2 regions of the Clostridium sp. RTP31139st1_H3_RTP31139_211217 genome follow, and region 1 is predicted to be linked to the other one. Evidence: a T-box and tRNA genes for the amino acid it is inferred to sense, from the RefSeq annotation. Region 1 holds a T-box; the other holds one or more tRNA genes.
The links. A T-box is a leader RNA that pairs with one kind of tRNA and senses whether it is charged. The one in region 1 lies ahead of serS (serine--tRNA ligase), so its partner is inferred to be a tRNA-Ser.
Positions count from the first base shown of each region.

Region 1 (3,433 bases):
AATTATATTTGTCTGAAATAGCAAACATGGGATGAATAGAATAACCATAGGCACCATGATTATTTATATTTGAAAAGATTTCTGAAGAAATAGAGCCACTACAGTGGCATATTAATTTATCTTTGATAGATAATTTTTTGATTTCACTCCAAACAACACTAATTTCGCTATCAGGTGTCGTAATGAATATAGTATCACTATCTTTTATTAAATTTTCTAAATTATTATATTGCTTTGTATTAGTAAAAATTGCAGCTTCTCTAGATGAATGCTGGTTTTTACTATAATATCCGCTTATGTCTATATTATTTTCTTTTAGATATTTTCCTAAGGAAAATCCAACTTTTCCTGCTCCAATAAATCCAAATTTTATATTTATCACCTCCATAAGAGTGTGACACTACTTAGTCCCATTCAAAATTGATATGAGCTATTTCTTTTCTTCTTAAATTTTCAAATATATTATATATGGTGCGGTTTAATTAAAATACCACCCATAATAAATCTAACATATTCCTAAAATTTGTCAATACTTATTGATTAGTAAAGCTTTTATCTTATATAAAATAAAAATGAGATATGAGAAAATTATTATTAATTATCTCATATCTCATATATATTATTATTTTATAACTGATTTTCCACCCATATATGGTCTTAAAGCTTCTGGAATATTTACTGATCCATCTTCATTTAAGTTATTTTCTAAGAATGCAATTAACATTCTAGGTGGTGCAACAACTGTATTATTTAAAGTATGTGCAAAGTATCTTCCGTTTTCTCCATTTACACGAATCTTTAATCTTCTAGCTTGAGCATCTCCTAAATTAGAGCAGCTTCCAACCTCAAAGTATTTCTTTTGTCTTGGAGACCACGCTTCAACATCAATAGACTTAACCTTAAGATCCGCTAAATCTCCTGAGCAACATTCTAATGTTCTAACAGGAATATCTAAAGAACGGAATAATTCAACTGTATACTTCCATAACTTTTCAAACCATTCTTTACTTTCTTCTGGCTTACAAACAACTATCATTTCTTGTTTTTCGAATTGGTGAATTCTATAAACTCCTCTTTCTTCTATTCCATGAGCACCTTTCTCTTTTCTAAAGCATGGTGAATAACTAGTTAAAGTTTGAGGAAGAGATTCTTCTTTTAATATAGTATCAATAAATTTACCTATCATAGAATGCTCACTTGTACCTATTAAGTATAAATCTTCACCTTCTATCTTATACATCATTGATTCCATTTCAGCGAAACTCATAACACCAGTAACAACTTCACTACGAATCATGAATGGAGGTATACAGTAAGTAAATCCTTTATCAATCATGAAATCTCTAGCATAAGATAATATTCCTGATTGTAATCTAGCAATATCACCCATTAAATAATAGAATCCATTACCAGCTACTTTTCTAGCTCCATCTAAATCAACACCATTTAATTTTTCCATTATTTCTGTATGATATGGAATTTCGAATTCTGGAACTACAGGTTCACCGAATTTTTCAACTTCTACATTTTCACTATCATCTTTTCCTATTGGAACACTTGGATCAATAATATTAGGAAGAACTAACATTATATTTTTTATCTTTTCTTGAAGCTCAGTTTCCTTAGCTTCTAATTCAGCAAGACGATTAGCTTGTTCGTTAACCTTTGCTTTTAATTCTTCAGCTTCTTCTCTCTTTCCTTGACCCATTAATGCACCAATTTGCTTAGAAATTGTTTTTCTATTAGATCTTAATGAATCAGCTTCTTGTTGTGTAGCTCTGCTTTCAACATCTAAAGCAATAACTTCATCAACTAATCCAAGTTTTTGATCTTGGAACTTATTTTTAATATTTTGTTTAACTATTTCTGGATTTTCTCTTACAAATTTTAAATCTAACATAATATCCTCCAATTGTTTTTATAAATTATTTTCGTGTATAAAAAAAGAGCTCTTATCCCACATAAGGGACGAAGAACTCCGTGTTGCCACCCTAATTGATAATAATGCATATAAAGATACATTACTATCCACTCTTTACAAAACTAACGGGTTTATCCGTACTGCTCATCACAGTCCCTCCAAGGTGGATTCATAAAACATTGCTATCAGTTCACACCAACCACTGACTCTCTTAAAACAATAATCTTATTACTAGCCTTTTCAACGGTTTAACTAAATAATTTATTATAATATATTTAATATATTATAATCTCCTACTTTTTGTCAATATCCCTAGTACAAATTATATCTACACCACTATTTAATATATTCTTACATATAATACTTCCCATTTTTATAGGAATACTTACATATAATCTACTAACAACTTTTGACATTTCAATCCATAGCTCTCTTTCTACCTCAGCACTACTTTTAACAGGAATAACCTTAAACCTGTCACTACCTTTTACCCTTACTACTGATGTAAATATATCTTTTTTCCCCATAATATACTCCTACTATATTTCTTTAAATTCCTTTATTCTACCAGAAATTATATTAGAATTTTTTGAGTCATCAACTATATCTGTAATCTTTTTATCTAATTCTCTGGCTAAGATTTGTATTATTCTTTCATTACAATATGAACCATGGCAATTTCCAAATCCAGCACCTGTTCTTCTTTTAACTCCTTTAACAGTTCTTGCACCTAAAGGTCTTCTAATAGAATCAACTATTTCTCCTTCAGATACATTATTGCACATGCATATAATCTTTCCATATCTTTTATCTAATTCAATTACTTCGTTAATTTCATTCCTATTCATTTCTCTAAATCTATAAAATTCACGACGTTTATCAATGAAATTCTTTTTCAATTTGCAATTTAAACTACTGCTAATAGTATCACATAACATCTTAGCTATAGCTGGTGCTAATGTAACTTTACCATAATGCGTACCAATTACACTTATATAGCCTTTATCTATTTGCTGTTCATCAACAACTATAGAATCTTTATCATAGCTTTCCCTAAATAAATTATTTATATTTCCTTTGTTTAAGTTCTTTAATAATTTACTAGCATAATTTAAATTATCATCTAAACTTGTTTTTTCAATACTTTTTATACCAACTAATGACCCACCATTTAAAACTGGTGTTGAAACAACAAATGTATCTTTATCAAAAGTTTTCGTTACTATTCTTTCTAATTTATTTTCGTAATTATCATCAAGTAAAATATAACTCATATTTTTAAATGAATTTATATCATTTTCTGTATCCTTTTCTTCTACTATACCTTTTTCATTTATATAAATTTCATTTGCTATTGTATTAATAACTACCTTACATGAAAATTTATTTTTATTTGTAACAACTTTAAATCCCTTTGTTATATTTTGAATAGTTAATACTTCTTCTTCTAATCTAAAGTTAACACCGTTATCAGATGCAACTTCAGCATATGCTATTGCTAAATCATATGGC
Region 1 covers NZ_JBCOAB010000022.1:53,017-56,449, forward strand. The annotation lists gene ABUA17_RS10675 (Rossmann-like and DUF2520 domain-containing protein) at 1-382, opposite strand, end outside; gene serS (serine--tRNA ligase) at 623-1,900, opposite strand; T-box leader at 1,962-2,174, opposite strand; gene ABUA17_RS10685 (DUF1667 domain-containing protein) at 2,215-2,448, opposite strand; gene ABUA17_RS10690 (NAD(P)/FAD-dependent oxidoreductase) at 2,461-3,433, opposite strand, start outside.

Region 2 (3,433 bases), on a different contig from region 1:
TTAATGAAATGAAGAAAACCAGAAATCATTTAAGTGTTGTTTTAGATGAATATGGTGGTACCGTTGGTATAGTAACTATAGAAGATTTAATTGAAGAGGTATTTGGCGATATAGAAGATGAATATGACGACTATGATAAGGAAATAGAAGTTGTAAAAGAGGATGAATATATAGTAGATGGAAGTGCCAAACTTGATGATATAAGTGAATTAATTGGAGTAAATATGGAGTCAGAAGAATTTGATTCTGTTGGTGGATTAATTATAGGAGAATTAGGTAGATTCCCAGATAATAAAGAAGAAGTAACTTTAAACAAAATAAGATTTGTTGTTGAAGAAGTTGATAAGAATAGAATTAAAAAAGTAAGAATTTACACATAGTTACTAATTGAAGTAATAAGGTAAGAGTTAAGAGTTTTAAATGGTAAAATGAATTTTATCAATGGCACTTAGCTCTTAAATTTTAGCCAATAAAAGGTGGAAATGACATAATGAATTATATGGATATTGCTCTAGAAGAAGCTAATAAGGCTTATTTAAAGGGGGAGGTTCCTGTAGGGGCTGTAATAGTAAAGGATAATAAAGTAATAGCTAAAGCTCATAATTTAAAGGAAACAAATAAGTCAGTATTGGCACATGCTGAAGTATTAGCTATTGAAGAGGCTTGCAAGGTATTAGGTGATTGGAGATTAAATGGGGCAGAGATGTATGTAACATTAGAACCTTGTTCAATGTGTGCATCTGCAATTGGGCAAGCAAGAATTTCAAAATTATATATTGGAACATTTAATAAAGATATGGGGGCTTGTGGGACAATTTTAAATATTTTAGATTATGATATTTTTAATACTTATGTAAAGGTAAATTGGTGTTATAATAAAGAATGTAGCGATTTAATAAGTAAGTTTTTTTATGAAAGAAGACAAAGAAAATTAATAGAAAAAGGGGAGGATAAGAGATGAATCCAGTAGCAATGAATCCGGTAGCATTTGAACTATTTGGTCAGCCTATAAGGTGGTATGGAATCATTATTGCAGGAGGCGTATTAGTTGCATTTTTTGTATCGTATATTCTTGCAAAGAAAAAAGGACTAGATTTTGATATTATTACTGATGGTTTTTTATGGAGTTTTCCATTTGCGATAGTTGGAGCTAGGCTTTATTATGTGGCCTTTGAATATAAAAATTATCATTCATTTTTAGATGTAATAAATATAAGAAATGGTGGTATGGCTATTCATGGAGGGTTAATTGGTGGATTGGTTGTTGCATATATATTTACAAGGATTAAGAAGATTAATTTTTTTGAATATATTGATGTGATAATGCCAGGAGTAATATTAGCTCAGGCAATTGGGAGATGGGGAAATTTTATGAATCAAGAAGCTCATGGAGGCCCAGTTACAGAAGCGTTTATAAGTAAATTCCCTGAATTTATTCAAAGAGGAATGTTGATAAATGGAACATATTATCACCCAACATTTTTATATGAATCTATTTGGGATTTAGTTGTATTTGTATTATTAATATTTATTTTATATAAAAAGAAACAGCAACATGGTATCGTAATAGGAAGTTATATGGTACTTTATTCGTTAGGAAGATTTTTTATAGAAGGATTAAGAACTGATAGCTTAATGTTCTTTGGATTAAGAACTGCTCAAATAATAAGCTTAATAGGTATTATTTTTGGAGTTTTAATTATATTTATAGCAATAAAAAATAATAAAAATAAAAGCAAAAATTAAATATCATAAAAATAAATAAATGCGACTCGAAGTGGTAAACTAATATAGTGATAAACTGCGAGTCGCATTTATAGATTTACGATGAATTATGAAAGTAAATCTTTCTATTGAACTACAATAATATTTATGTTAGAATGAGAAAGTATCAAGATTAAGTAAAATAAAAAATGTTTTAATTAATTTCTAGATATGTGATATGGAGAGATGTCCGAGTGGTTGAAGGAGCACGCCTGGAACGCGTGTATAGGGGAAACTCTATCGTGGGTTCAAATCCCACTTTCTCCGCCATAGCCGTACTAGATGGGGAGTTAGCGGTGCCCTATAACCTGCAATCCGCTATAGCAGGATTGAATTCCTCACCGAGGCTTTTAATCTTTCTGGACTGCCCTATGTAAGTGATGTTGAGGGTCGGGTCCCACGCGACGTAAGACTGTGAACCTCGTCAGGTTCGGAAGAAAGCAGCGATAAGCAGCCCCTGCGTGTGACGTGGATCAATCTTACCTGAGTTAACTACATAGGTAACGCTTAGAGGTTACTGTCAAAGTGAGGTGTACGGTTTTAAATTATCCTTTCTTGCTAGAAAGAAAGGCTTTTTTAATGTTTATAAACAATTTTAATTAAAATGAAAATTAATTATGAAAAATGATATTTCATTTTTCGTTCAAATTTATTTATTAAATTAAGGTTACTCTTCAATAGGATTAACAATATAGGACAAAAAAACAATAGGACAGAAAAATAGGGAAATCTCTTGTGAGATATCCCTATTTTTCTGTCCTTTTTTAAATTTAAAAAGGAAAATATTAAAAAACATAACTATTTAAGTTAACTAAATGATAATATAAAAATATTAAATGCAAGTTAAAAGTATTAAAAATTGCATTTTTTAAATAAAACTCTTGTAAAACCATATAAAAATGAAATATAATAAAAATATGAAATTCAAAAAGATTTAAGGGGGCTATTTAAATGAGAAAATTTCCGACTTCGATGATGACACAACATCCTGATAATGTAGAACAATACATATCAATCCAACATGAACCAGAAGAGGCAATACAAGGATTAACACCTCAAGAGCAAGGTGGTCTTGGAATTGATGAAGTAATGATAGATTTTGAAGGTAAATTAACACCTTATCATCAAACATCACAAATTGCATTAGGTTTAATTGGCAAGGGTATAGTGCCGGGTGAAAATGTTAGGATAACACCTAGAATACCAAATGCAAATAAGGAATCAGTATTTAGACAGTTAATGAGTATAATGTCTATAGTTGAAACTAATGCACAGGCTTATCAGCTTACAGGGGTACAAGCTATAAGAGAAGTGGTTGTACCAATGGTAGAGACAGGGCAAGAAATAGCTGAATTCCAAGAAAGAGTAAATTCTGTTATTGAATTAGGAAATAAAAATTATCCAGTAAAATTTGAAGAAAATAGTGTAAGAATAATCCCATTAGTTGAAGATGTTCCTGCATTAGTTAATGTTGATAAAATATTAAATGATTTTTATGAAATTTCAAAGGAAAAAGGATTTAATATAGACTATTTAAGATTTATGATAGCACGTTCAGATACAGCAATGTCTTATGGATTAATATCAGGAGTACTTTCTGTTGTAATGGCAATCGATAAGGCATATAAATGGGGAGAAGAACATGGGGTAGAGGTTGCACCTATATTAG
Region 2 covers NZ_JBCOAB010000037.1:19,076-22,508, reverse strand. The annotation lists gene ABUA17_RS13950 (HlyC/CorC family transporter) at 1-380, shown strand, start outside; gene ABUA17_RS13945 (nucleoside deaminase) at 491-961, shown strand; gene lgt (prolipoprotein diacylglyceryl transferase) at 973-1,746, shown strand; tRNA gene ABUA17_RS13935 (tRNA-Ser) at 1,945-2,034, shown strand; RNA gene ffs (signal recognition particle sRNA large type) at 2,038-2,302, shown strand; gene ppcA (phosphoenolpyruvate carboxylase) at 2,716-3,433, shown strand, end outside.
Region 2: it encodes a tRNA-Ser, which carries the amino acid that the T-box ahead of serS (serine--tRNA ligase) is inferred to sense. The anticodon was not compared.